3 regions of the Paucibacter soli genome follow, and region 3 is predicted to be linked to each of the others. Evidence: predicted binding sites of a transcription regulator. Region 3 holds the regulator's gene; each other region holds the start of a gene.
The links. The regulator sigma-54, encoded in region 3, starts transcription at its own class of promoters, with help from an activator protein. The targets are predictions, from matches to a motif close to TGGCANGNAANCTGCTTT.
Positions count from the first base shown of each region.

Region 1: pepA (flocculation-associated PEP-CTERM protein PepA) is a predicted target of sigma-54. The motif match lies at 1,579-1,596, and genes of this name have one in related genera.
Region 2: WG898_RS13910 (PEP-CTERM sorting domain-containing protein) is a predicted target of sigma-54. The motif match lies at 2,216-2,233, and genes of this name have one in related genera.

Region 1 covers NZ_JBBHJW010000008.1:296,948-301,398, reverse strand. The annotation lists gene WG898_RS17805 (S1C family serine protease) at 1-560, shown strand, start outside; gene pepA (flocculation-associated PEP-CTERM protein PepA) at 669-1,535, opposite strand; gene WG898_RS17795 (nitroreductase family protein) at 1,695-2,819, opposite strand; gene WG898_RS17790 (ThiF family adenylyltransferase) at 2,951-3,829, shown strand; gene WG898_RS17785 (XrtA/PEP-CTERM system exopolysaccharide export protein) at 4,220-4,451, shown strand, end outside.
Region 2 covers NZ_JBBHJW010000006.1:131,244-135,694, reverse strand. The annotation lists gene WG898_RS13915 (ATP-binding protein) at 1-1,389, shown strand, start outside; gene WG898_RS13910 (PEP-CTERM sorting domain-containing protein) at 1,432-2,163, opposite strand; gene WG898_RS13905 (ATP-dependent DNA helicase) at 2,341-4,451, opposite strand, start outside.
Region 3 covers NZ_JBBHJW010000005.1:353,436-357,886, forward strand. The annotation lists gene WG898_RS13215 (bifunctional diguanylate cyclase/phosphodiesterase) at 1-2,203, opposite strand, end outside; gene WG898_RS13220 (RNA polymerase factor sigma-54) at 2,268-3,779, opposite strand; gene lptB (LPS export ABC transporter ATP-binding protein) at 3,786-4,451, opposite strand, start outside.

The sequences.
Region 1 (4,451 bases), on a different contig from region 3:
CGGACGGAGAGATGGTTGTGGCAAATCGTCGCCTTGTGATCCAGTCGCGCGATGCTGGCAGCGGTGTCTGGCGTATGCGTGGAGCCAAGGTCGTGGGGTCGGATGCGACGCATGATCTGGTGCTGCTTCGCTTCGATGGCGCGGAGATGCCTGCCCTCAGATTGGCACCCGAGGGGCGCGTGCGCGAAGGCGGGGCCATCGCGCTGATGGGTTTTCCGCTCGGGGGCGCATTGGGCTTTTCCCCGGTGACGCATCGAGGGATTGTTTCTGCAATCACCGCGATAGCCTTGCCTCCTCCGACTGCCCGCACGCTCAATCCGCAAGCAATTCGGCAATTCAGGGATGGGGTTTTCGATATTATTCAACTTGACGCCACGGCATATCCGGGCAACAGTGGCGGGCCAGTGTTTAGTATCGATTCCGGCGAAGTGCTTGGCGTCGTCAATATGGTGCTTGTCAAGGGGCGAAAGGAAACCGCCTTGAGCAGCCCATCGGGCATCAGTTACGCGATTCCTGCACATTTCGCCCGCCAACTGATTGACGCGGAACGAAAGGATTGACCGGCGATGTCTCGTGTCGGTAGAGCGAAATAGAAAGAGGCCGCTTTCGCGGCCTCTCTTTATTGCTGACGAATTCGAGAGGGCCTCATCGCAAGAGGCCCACTAACATTACGCGCGCGTGGTGCGACGGCGTGCAACACCGGCGCCCAGCAGAGCCAAGCCGACCAACGCCAGGGAAGCGGGTTCCGGCACAGTTGCCAGCTTGAATTGACCGTTATTGCCAATCCAGAGCAGGCCAGGATTGGTAGCGGGGTTCCAGCCAGCGCCAGTCGCGCAATTTACGCCCACCGGCGTCAGACCGGCAAAGTCGCATGCGTATTCCTTAACATTCGACGCAGTCGGTACTTGCAGGGGATTTGCGTCCGTGAATGCGAAGGACAGGATGTCTTGCGTGCTCAGATCGCCACCAGTCGGATTGAACCAGTATCCGGCCGTCAGATCACCCGCCACTGCGCTCATGTTCACGATCACCTTGCCGTTTCCGGTCGGGTTGCCGGTACCATCCACCAGGCCGCCGCCGCCAGCCAAGACGTTGAAGCTACCAATCTTGGTGCCATCATTGGAACCATTGATGAGCGTGCTGCTGGCACTCAGCAGGCCGAAATTGTTGGCGGTGTCCGAGTAGATATCCATCTTCCCCGAGGCAAAGGTGAAGTTGCCGCTGAAGGTGCCGGTACCGGATGCCTCGAAAATCGCCGTGATGTAGTTGGGCGTCGGCAGGGGAACGCCGCCGTCGTACTGCGTCACGCTGAACGTCGCGTATTCCTTGAAGCTGAAGGTCCCGCCGCCCGTGGGCGTCAGCACGATCAGTGCGCGGCCGCTAAAGTCAAGATTCTCATTGATGATGGTGGCGGTGGCAAAGCCGGTGCCGTTGGGGTTGAAGCCCCAGTCGTTGACGATCGAAGCTGCCTGAGCAGTGCCAGCGAGCGCCATTGCTGCGCCTGCGATGCAGGCCATTTTCTTGATCAGTTTCATGTTGACTCTCTTGCGGTTGCCGCCGGGATTGGCTTGCCCTTGTTATGCAATGTTGGTGCCAGTGATGAAATTGTGAATTAAATCAATAAGTTGGAGATGTGTTGCGCTGCCGGAGGTCGGCGAATGTAAAGAATTTCGACATGGCTGAATTGTCGCAAGCTAGTGCTGCCCAGGCTTGGCCGTCGATGCACGGGTATCTGACGCACCAAGATCGCTCATCAGCAGTTCGCTCAGTGGCTTGCGAATGGACCGGGCCCGGGCTGGTCTCCCGGCGCCTATGCGGCCCATGAAAACCGCAAGGTGCGCGGTGCTTGCGCCGATCGTCCGGTCAAGACTTGCGCCGACCTCGGCTGCTTTGTCGCTCATACCAGGGACCTTGGAGAAGGTCCGCTGTTCGCGCGCATAGCGTGCAAAGACCAGTGGCGTGACCTCGGGTTGCAGCTGCAGCCCCAGACTCGTGGCAGTCAGCCAGAATCGCTGTACCGTACGCCCGGCCTCTATGTAGTCGTCGATATCCTTGGGTACGGCTTTGGCGCAAATGACGAAGTGTGCTGCGCACGCAAGGCTTGGCAGCAGGTCTAGTTGAATTCTTGGGGCCCAGGTGCCAGCGAGGTAGCGATTGAAGAACTCCACGCGTTTCCAGTCGTGCATCACAAACTGCATCAATCGCGTGGTGCCTGGGTCTGTGCCGAGCGCTTGATCGGGTACGCGGTCGCGGCTGAATTGGGCGTTCCATTCGATGATGTCGCGATGCACTTCGTAAGCTTCGGGCATCGTGAGCCGCAACTTGGCTGAATGAAACATGAGCAAGGCAGCCTGCAAGCGCCTGCGCGGTCCTTCTAGCCAGATCACATCATGCTTGGGCCCCGCAGCCGTGTTCAGCGCTTGGCGCTCACCGTCCGTAAGAGTCCGCATACTCAGAGGGCGTCGCTGTACGCTGCGCCGCTCAATGCTGTCGCACAGCGGACTGGTGACGACGCTTGGGTCGCTGTAGAAATGCAGGTCGAATACTGGGTTGGTCACAGGCGAGTCGGCTCTGCGGCAGGCCTGTACCCGCAGGCCGTGTTTGCTTGCTGCAATCGAGGTGGTCTCCAGCAATGCGCCGATGGAAATTTGGCTCGGGTGGCCATCCAGGTCATAGACGCAATGCTCGCGCGTATCAAAACCATGCACCACGACATGACGAGAGTCGACTATCTGAAAACGCCAAGGCTGGGTGTTGTCGCCGCTGGGGGCCCAGCGCGCCAAGTCAAGAATTTGCCTGAGCGTGTCGTTCGATGTCATATAAAAATCTTACGCAATGCAATAGGCGTTGGGCAGGCCAGCGCAGGGAAGTGGCAGATTTCGAAAGGCGCCCTTGGGGCGTGGCATGATAGTTCCTTCTTGGCATTGAAGTGCGAATTGGAGGCATGCCCGTGGCAACTGCATCCTTGTTTGACTACAACCGCGCTTTCTCGCGGAACATTGGTTGGGTGACGCGCGACGAGCAGCAAGTCCTGCGGCGAACGAGAGTCGCAATTGCAGGCCTTGGGGGCGTCGGCGGTACCCACGCCTTGACGTTGGCGCGCTTGGGTGTCGGCAAGTTCTGCATAGCGGACTTCGACTCGTTTGAAGTGCATAACTTCAATCGTCAGGTGGGCGCTTCTATGGCCACGCTTGGTCAGCCAAAGGCGGAAGTGCTGGCGCGCATGGTGCTGGAGATCAATCCGGAAGCGGATGTGCGGGTTTTCAAGGAAGGCGTGACGCCCGAGAATATTGGCGAATTCCTGCGGGACGTCGATGTCTATGTGGATGGCATCGATTTTTTTGCGATGGAAGCGCGTCGGCTGCTCTTCAATGCTTGCGAGCGCTTGGAGATTCCTGCATTGACGGCTGCGCCGCTGGGTATGGGTGTGTCATTCCTATACTTCAAGCCTGGCGCTATGCGCTTCGAGGACTATTTCCGCTTCGAAGGCGCTTCTGTACAGGAGCAATATGCACGCTTCATCGCGGGGTTGTCGCCGGCCATGCTTCAACGCGCCTATATGGTGGTCCCTGATGCCGTCAATTTCGCGCAGCGGCAGGGGCCATCGACCATGATGGCTTGTGAACTGTGCGCTGGGGTCATGGCGACCTCCGTGTTGAAGCTTGTCCTGAAACGTGGGAATCTGCGCGCGGCGCCATGGGCCATGCAGTTCGACGCCTATCGGCAGCAACTCAGGTTTACCTGGCGTCCGCTTGGGAACGCCAATCCGTTGCAACGACTGATGTTGATGTTCATCCGACCGATACTGCGGGGGCAAATGGAACGATGAAGTCGTGGGGTTGCTTGGCGCCCAGCATTTGATCGGGCCCCTTGCTTCGTTCAACCGTTGCGTCGGTGGTTCTGTACGCCTACTCGCGGGATTCCACAAAAGGGACGAGCTGGGGTTGAATTGCGGCGCGCCGGCAAGTGCCAATCCGCGTCGTGTTGCTTGCGTGCGGAACATCACATGGCTGGCAAGGTGTGGCAGCAAGTACTTGGCGAAGTTGCCGATACTGCTAGCTACGGTGCAGACCCCTTTCCCTGTTGCATGTGCGGGGAGGTCATTTGCGTGCGCATCCGTCGCGATGTGCCATGATCGTGCAGGCGCTGAAACAGTTCGTAGAGAGGATGTGACGTGAAGCAAAAAAGCAAGTTGGTTGGTGCTATTTATCGGGTTGCGCTGCTTGGTTCAGTGGCGCTGGCGTTGGGCGGCTGCGCTGGCCTCGGGGCGCCCAAGTACCCGGCAGCGCCGGCCGGTGTTGCTGCGCAGGACTACAGCTACATCGTTGGCGCGGGTGATAGCCTCAACATCATCGTCTGGCGCAATCCGGAGTTGTCGATGGCGGTGCCAGTGCGGCCTGACGGCAAGATCGCAACGCCACTGATCGATGAACTGGTGGCGCAGGGGAAGA
Region 2 (4,451 bases), on a different contig from region 3:
CCGTTCAAGGGCGGCTTCAGTCTGGCGGCCGCCGAGGCCGTGTGCAGCGCCGAGCCGCTTGACCCGCTTGATCTGCTGGACCTGATCACGCAGCTGGTGGAAAAGTCTCTGCTGTTGATGAGCGCGGGGGCCGAAGGCACGCGCTACCGCATGCTGGAGACCCTGCGCGACTACGCCAGCGAAAAGTTAGGCCAGAGCGGCGCCGCCGAAGCGCTGGGTGCCGCCCACTGCCACTACTTCTTCGCCTTTGCCAAGCAGGGGCGCGATGGATTGCGCGGCCCCCAGCAGGGCGAGTGGCTGCACCGGCTCGATACCGAGCAGGACAATCTGCGCGCCGCAATCACCTTTGCGCAGGCCGACAACGGCGTCATCGACCCCATCGTCGGGGTCAAGTTGGCGGTGGCGCTGCAGGGCTTCTGGATCCTGCGCGGCTATACCAGCGAGGGCCGCAGCACCATGGCAGCCTTGCTGCAGCTGCCGGCGCTGCAGACCGACGACTGGATGCGTGGCCACGCACTCTATGTGTCAGCCGCCCTGGCCGTCAGCCAGAGCGACCATGTGGCGGCCGAGCGCGACCTGCAAACCTGCCTGGCCTTGCGCCGCGGGCTGGCGGACAAACCTTTTGACGTAGCGTCCACGCTCTCCACCCTGGCGATGGCCAAGCTGGCGGCGGGCGAGGCCGATGCCGCGATGGTGGCCAATCTGGAAGCACTGGACATTTTTCGACAATGCGAAAAGCCAGTCGGGGAGGCGATCGCGCTGCTGCAGCTGGGGCAGATCGATCTGTGGCGTGGCCATGACGATGCAGCGCTGGAGTTTCTTCAGCAGGCCCTGGACCTCGCTCGCCAGCTCAGGCATCCGGAAACCGAGGCCGAGGCCGAGTTGGGATTGGCACAGCTGGCCCTGGAGACCGGTGAGCGCGAGCATGCCGCACAGGGGCTGGCGCGCTCCCTGACGATATGCCTGGCCGCCGCCGACCGGCGCGGCACCGCGAACGCCTTGGCCCTGCTGGCGCGACTCGACCTGATGGAAGGCCGCAGCAGCGAAGCCATGCCCAGGCTGGCGGAATCGCTGATCGCCTTCAATGCCTTCGATATGCGGGAGCAACTGCTCGCCAGCCTGGAGGATCACGCCTGGCTGGCCCAGGGCCAGGCTCAGACAGAGCCCGCGCTGGCCCTGGCCTGCGCCGCCCAAGCCCTGCGCGAGCGCGCCGGTCTGGTGCGATCCGAGCGCGCCCAAGCGCGCTGGCTGGGCCTGCTGGAATCAATGAGCAAGGCCGCACCCGAGCCGACCAAGCACCCTGCATGGCTGTCAGCCATGGACTGGGATACGGCCAGCGCCGTCAAGGCGGCACTGCGGCTGAGTCAGCCGCCGGGGCATATGCACTGAAGGCGCGCCGCAAGGCTTGCGGCGCGCAAGCAAGACTTCAACTCAAGCTTGCTGACGGCGGCGCTGCTGCCAACCCAAGCCCAGCAAGGCCAAGGCCACCAAGGCCAGCGACGCAGGCTCGGGCACGCTTGCGCCCTTCACCCGCATGGTGCGATTGCCGGCCGCATCAAAGCTGTACTCGGCCTGCTTGGGGCGTGCACGGCCCTGGTCGTCCCTGTAGGTGTAGGCAACCGTCAGACCGGCCGTTTCGGCGGGCTTGGGGCTGTCGTCCGAGCCCTCGCAGCCGTAGTAGCAGGTCAGCTGCATGGGTTGGGCCAGCTCAGGCCACCTGAAGCCGAAGGTATAGGCGGGCGCAAAGTCGTTGAGCGGCATCATGTTGCTGAAACAGGGAACGCAGGGCCAAAGGCCCGACGCCTGCCAGTTCACCAAAAGGTCGTTGCCCAGATCGAAGGTGACGGTGTGCAGCTTGAACTTGAAGGTACCGGGCAGACTCTCATTCGAAGGGTTGAGTGTCTCGTACAGCCACACATGGCCTTCCAGGTAGATGTCGAGCGCATTGATGTCTATCGTGTTGGCTGGCGAGGAATGCGCCAGGGCCAGCACGGAATCGGGCAGGTAGAAGCTGAAGTCAGCCCGGTACGACAAGCCGGGCACCCAGGGCCCGAACACAGGATCGGCATCGCCAGTCACCAAGCCCGCCTGAGCCGGGCCCATCGCTGCAAAGCCCAGAGCCAAGGTCGCGACCCAATGTCGCCAGCTACACCAATTCAGCATTTGTTCTTCCTTCACCAGTATTGCCCGTCAAAATAACGGCACTGGCGCCAGGCAAGCAGGTTCCGTTCCAGGGCACGCGAATAGACGCAAGCCATTGTTCTCGTTGGATGTTCCAACGCAGCATGTGCAATATCGCAGGGCCAACAGCCATGGCTGTAAAGAATCCCGACGCGCTTGTCAGCCAAGGCGCCACCAGCGCGGCAGCAAGGCGCGCACCTCGGCGCGCGCATAGCGGTCGTCGATCAGGTGCAGCACGCCCTGGTCCGCGGTCGTGCGTATCACCCGCCCGGCCGCCTGCACCACCTTCTGCAGGCCCGGGTAGAGGTAGGTGTAGTCGTAGCCGGCGCCGAACAGCTGCTGCATGCGCGCACGGATCTGCTCGTTGACGGCATTGATCTGCGGCAGGCCCAGGGTGGCGACAAAGGCGCCGATCAGGCGCGCGCCGGGCAGGTCTATGCCCTCGGAGAAGGCGCCGCCCAGCACCGCCAGCGCGATACCTTGGCTGTGTTCGGTGAAGCGGGCCAGGAAGCGCTTCTGCTCGGCCTCGCCCATGCGCCGCGACTGCGCCCATACCGGCAGCTGCGGCTGCTGCGCCGCCAGCACCTCGGCCAGCTGCTCCAGATAGGCGTAGCTGCTGAAGAAGGCGATGTAGTTGCCCGGCCGCGCTGCGTACTGGCGCGCCATCAGCTCGGCCATGGGCACCAGCGAGGCCTGGCGGTGCGCATAACGCGTGGAGATGCCGCGCGCTACGCTGACCTGCAGCTGCTCGGCGGCAAAGGGCGAGCCCACTTCGATCTGCAGATGCTGCTCGGGCAGGCCCAGCAGCTTGGCGTAGTAGTCGGCCGGCTGCAGGGTGGCGGAGAACAGGGTGCTGCTCTGCGCCGCCTCCAGGCGCGGGCGCAGAAAGGGCGCCGGCAGCACATTGCGCAGGCACCAGCAAAGGCCGGCGCCGCCCGGCTCGCGGCTGCTGTCGACGATCGAATGGCTGCCCAGCTGCTCGGCCATGCGCAGGAAATGCAGGGCCTCGAAGTAGAAGGCCTGCAGGGCTGCATCGGGCTCGGCCGGGTGCTCGCCGAAGTGCTCACCGATGGCGGCGCTGCACAGCTGCAGCGGCGTGAGCAAGGCCTCGGGCAGATGCTCGTGCACCCGGTAGTCCTCGGCCTGAGCCTTGCCCAGGGTCGTTGCGGCGCGCTGCAGCTTGGTGAGCGCCTTCTTCAGGGGCGGGTAGTTGCGCGCCGCGGGCGAACGCCGCGCCTGCGCCAGCGTCTCGGGCAGCAGCTCGGCGCTGTACATCTTGCGGCCGCGCTCCACCAGGTTGTGGGCCTCGTCCACCAGCAGGGCGACGCGCCATTGGTTGGCCTGCGTCAGGCCATGCAGCAGGGCGCTGACGTCAAAGAAATAGTTGTAGTCGCCCACCACCACGTCGACCCAGCGCACCAGCTCCTGGCTCAGGTAATAGGGGCAGACCTGGTGCGCCAGCGCCAGCTCGCGCAGCCGCGCCTGGCCGAGCTGCAGCTCCTGCGCGGCGGCGGCGCGCGCCGCGGGCAGGCGGTCGTAAAAGCCCTGGGCCAGCGGGCAGGACTCGCCATGGCAGGCGCGGTCAGGATGCTCGCAGGCCTTCTCGCGCGCCACCAGCTCCAGCACCCGCAGCGGCAAGGGCGCCAGCCGCTGCAGGCCATCCAGCGCGAGCTGGCGGCCCGAGCTCTTGGCGGCCAGGAAGAAGATCTTGTCCAGCGCCTTCGCCGGCGCCGCCTTCAGCAGCGGGAACAGCGTGCCCAGGGTCTTGCCGATGCCGGTGGGCGCCTGGGCCAAGAGGCAGCGCTGGTTCAGGGCCGCCTTGTAGACCGCCTCGGCCAGCGGCCGCTGGCCCTGGCGAAACTCGCCAAAGGGAAAGCTCAAGGCCTGCAGCGCCGCATCGCGCTCGACGCGCTGCGCCAGCTGCTGCTCGGCCCAGGCGAGAAAGCGCTCGCCATGCAGCTCGAAATGCGCCTGCAGCTCGGCCGCACTGCAACGCTCGGTGAACACCGTCTCCTGCTGGTTGCCGACATTGAAATACACCAGGGCCAGCTCCAGCGCCGCCAGCCCCTCCTGCTGGCACAGCAGATGGCCGTAGATGCGCGCCTGCGCCCAGTGCAGGGCGCGATGCGAGGCCGGCTGGGTCTCCAGGCGGCCCTTGTAGGTCTTGACCTCCTCCAGGCGCTGGCGCGCCGGGTCGTAGCCATCCGCACGGCCGCGCACCTGCAGCGTTTGCTTGTAGCTGCCGCCAAGGGCCAGCTCGGCTTGGTAGC
Region 3 (4,451 bases):
ACGCAGGCTCCTGCGCCCAGGCGCTGAGCTGGGCGCAGCTCTGCTGCAGCACCCATTCGCCCAGCTGGCCGATCACGCCGCAATGCTCGGCCAGCGGGATGAAGCGCGCCGGCGAGATCCAGCCGCGTTGCGGATGCTGCCAGCGCAGCAGCGCCTCGGCACCCAGCAGCCGGCCCTCGGCATCGACCTGTGGCTGGTAGTACAGCTCGAACTGCTGGTAGTTCACCGCCTGGCGCAGGTCGGCCTCCAGCAGGGCCAGCTCGGCCATCGCGGCCTGGGTCACCGGATCGAAGAAACACAGCCGGTTGCGCCCTCCCGCCTTGGCCTGGTACAGCGCATGGTCGGCATGCTTGAGCAGCTCCTCGGCGCTGGCCTCGGCCTCGCCCCACATCACGATACCGATGCTGGGTGTGCTGTGATGCACGGCATCATCCAGTTGATAAGGCTGGCCCAGCACGCGCAGCAGCTTCTCGGCGGCGGCCTCGGCGTGCAGGGCGGCGCGTTGCGCGTCCTGACCGAGATCCTGCAGCAGCACCACGAACTCGTCGCCGCCCCAGCGCGCCACCGTATCCTCGGCGCGCAGCGAGGCCTGCAGGCGCTTGGCCACGGCCTGCAGCATGCGGTCGCCCATGCCATGGCCCAGGGTGTCGTTGAGCGACTTGAAGTTGTCCAGGTCGATGAACAGCACCGCGCCGTGGCGCGCGCCGCGCCGGCTGGCGGCCAGCGCCTGGTGCAGGCGGTCCAGCAGCAGGCGGCGGTTCGGCAACTCGGTGAGGGGGTCGTAGAAGGCCAGCTGCTCGATCGCCGCCTCGGCGCGCTTGCGCTCGGTGATGTCGCGCGTCAGGCCGATGAAGAGCGGCTCGCCGTCGCGTTCGATGTGCGAGACCGCCAGGCTCATCGGAAAACTCTGCCCGTCCTTGCGCAGGCCGCTGACATCGCGGCCCAGCCCGATCACATGCGGCGCACCGCCTTCGAGGTAACGCTTGATGTGCGCGTCGTGCTGGCTGCGCTCGGGCTCGGCCATGAGGCGGTTGACCTTCTGGCCCAGCAGCTCGGCCTCCTGGTAGCCGAACATGCGGCAGGCCGCCGGGTTGATCGAGGCGATCAGTCCGTGACGGTCGATGGTGACGACGCCGTCGACCATATTGTCGAGGATGGCCTGGGTCTGCTCGGCCTGCGCGCGCAGCGCCTGCGCGGCCTGCCGGTGCAGCCGCGTCAGCAGGCGGCGGCGGCGCTGCCAGAGCCACAGCGCCAGGGCCGCGCCCAGGCTCAGCGCCAGGCCCAGCTGCAGCAGCGCCTGGCGCTGGCGCAGCCAGGGTGCCTCGACGCTGGCCAGCGTGCGCCCGACCGCCACCAGCAATTGCTTGTCGGCATGCAGGCCGGCGGGACGCAGGCTGCGGGTCGCCACCAGGCGCAAGTCGTTGGTGAGGCGCGAATGCGTCAGCTGCAGGCTGGCCTCACGCCCTTCGCTGAGGTGCTGCTGGAGGATCGAACCCGGCCGTTCCAGCAGGTTGCGGTCCATCAACTCCGGGCGTTCGGGCGCCAGCGTGAACAGCAAGCCGTCCTGGTGCGCCAGCGCCGCCCAGGTCTGTTCGGAGGGTTGGGCGGTCTGCAGCACGAGGCTGAAGTAATGCGGGTCCAGCAGGGCCAGCACCAGGCCGATGGGCCGGTCGCGGTGATCGAACAGCAGGCGGGCCAGGCTGATGCAGTGCGCGGCCAGCGGGTCCTGCAGCGGCGGCGAGACATAGAGCAGGGCGGGCTGCGGCTGCTCGCGCAAGGCCAGCACGGCCCGGTGCTGGCGCAGGTCCAGCTGCAGCAGGTCGACATGCGAACTGGCCTGCACCTGGCCATGCGCATCCAGCAGCAGCAAGGCTCGCACGCCCGGCATGGCCTGGGTCAGGGTGCGCATCAAGGTCTCGCCATCCTGCTGCATCAGGCCTTGGCGCCAGCCGGGCGCCTGCGAGGCCACCGTCTGCAGCGCGGCATGGGTGGCAATCATCTGCTGCGCAACAATGCCGTCCAGGGTACGCACCAGGCCTTCGAGCTTCTCGCCCTCGTGGCGGCGCAACGCCTCCCGTTCATTGGCCAGCCAGCCCAGCGCAAGCGCCCAGGCCAGCGCCAGCACCAGCGCCAGCAAGGCCCAGGCGCGCCAAGGCCTCCAGGGGCGGCCGGATGGCAGGGCGGAAACGGAGCGGACAGGCATCAAGGGATGCCACGGTACCCAGTCCATGGGCTTCAAAGCTTGATGCTTCTCAAGCTGAGTCGAGCTACATGGCCTTGCGCAGGTTGGCCGGGGCGATCTTCAGCGCCTCACGGTACTTCGCCACGGTGCGGCGCGCCACCTGGATGCCCTGCTCCTCCAGCATGCTGGACAGCTGGCTGTCCGAGAGCGGCTTGCCGGCATCCTCGGCGGCCACGAACTGCTTGATGAGGGCGCGCACCGCGGTGCTGGAGGCATTGCCGCCCGCCTCGGTGTTGAGCCCCGAGCCGAAGAAGTACTTGAGCTCGAAGGTGCCCCAGGGCGTGGCCATGTATTTGGCGGTGGTCACGCGCGAGATGGTGGACTCGTGCAGGCCCAGCTCATCGGCGATCTCGCGCAGCACCAGCGGCTTCATGGCCAGCTCGCCATGCGAGAAGAAACCCTTCTGGCGCTCGACGATGGCCTCGGAGACGCGCAGGATGGTGTCGAAGCGCTGCTGGATGTTCTTGATGAACCAGCGCGCTTCCTGCAGCTGCGTGCCCAGCGGCGAATTGCTGACGCCGCCGCGCGTCTGGCGCAGCGCCTGAGCGTAAAGCTCGTTGATGCGCAGCTTGGGCATGACGTCGGGGTTGAGCGTGACGCGAAAACCCCGGCCGGACTTGCGCACGATCACGTCCGGCACCACCGCCGCCGCCTCGCTGCGCGCGAACTGGCGGCCCGGCTTGGGCTCCAGCTCGGTGATCATGCCCTGGGCCTCGCGCAGCAAGGCCTCGTCGGCGCCGGTGAGCGACATCAGGCGCCTTAGGTCGCGCCTGGCCAGCAGCTCCAGGTATTGCTTGCAGATCAGGATCGCCACCACCTGGGCCTGGCTGCGCGGCTTGACGCGCAACTGCAGGATCAGGCATTCGGACAGATTGCGCGCGCCCACGCCCACCGGCTCCAGGCTCTGCAGCCACTTGAGCGCGCATTTGAGCGTGTCCAGCAGCTCCTCGCGCGCCTCGGCATCGGCGTCAACGCCCGCGAGCGCCTCGGCGAGCTCTTCCAGGCTGTCTTCCAGATAGCCGTCTTCGTTGAGCGACTCGATCAGCACCATCAGCGCGGCGCGGTCGGTCTGGCTCAGCTGCATGCCGGCGAGCTGGGCGTTCAGATGCTCCTGCAGCGAGATGCCGGGGCCCTGCTGTTCGGGGCGCTCGCCTTCGTCGTCGCCACTGCCGCTGCCGGGGGTTTCTCGGATGCCGTCGAAGTCGTCGCGCTCGGTGCCGTTCTCCCAGTCGTCGCGCTCGGTGGTGCCGAAGTCCTCGCCCTTGATCTCGGCCACTGACTCGCCATCGCCGCTGCTCTCCGCGCTGGTTTCGGCCGCCGCGCCCTCGTCGCGCTGCAGCGGCGCCGCCGCATCCAGACGCAGCGGTGCGGCCTCGCCAAACTCCTCGTCGGTTTCCAGCAGCGGGTTGCTGGTGAGCATCTGCTCCACCTCCTGGTTCAGCTCCAGGGTGGAGAGCTGCAGCAGACGGATCGACTGCTGCAACTGCGGCGTCAGCGACAGATGCTGGGAGAGGCGTACCTGCAGCGACGGCTTCATCGCGTCTTACATGCGGAAGTTTTCGCCGAGATAGACCTTGCGCACGTCCGGGTTCTCGACGATCTCTTGCGGGGTGCCCTCGGCCAGCACGGCGCCCTCGCTGATGATGTAGGCGCGGTCGCAGATGCCCAGGGTCTCGCGCACATTGTGGTCGGTGATCAGCACCCCGATGCCGCGCGCCTTCAGGAAGCTGATGATGCGTTGGATCTCCAGCACCGCAATCGGGTCAACGCCGGCGAAGGGCTCGTCCAGCAGGATGAAGCGCGGCTGCGTGGCCAGGGCGCGCGCGATCTCGACGCGGCGCCGCTCGCCGCCCGAGAGCGCGGGCGCCGGGCTGTCGCGCAGCTTTTCGATGCTCAGCTCGTGCAGCAGGGTATCCAGCGCGGCATCGATGCGGGCGCGGGGCCAGGCCTTGCCATGGTCGTCAAGCTGCAATTCCAGCACCGCGCGGATGTTTTCCTCCACCGTGAGCTTGCGGAAGATCGAGGCCTCCTGCGGCAGATAGCTCAGGCCCAGGCGCGCGCGCTGGTGGATGGGCAGGCGCTGCACCGGCCGGCCGTCGATGCGGATCTCGCCGGCATCGGCGCGCACCAGGCCCACGATCATGTAGAAGCTGGTGGTCTTGCCGGCCCCGTTTGGGCCCAGCAGGCCCACCACCTCGCCGCTGTGCAC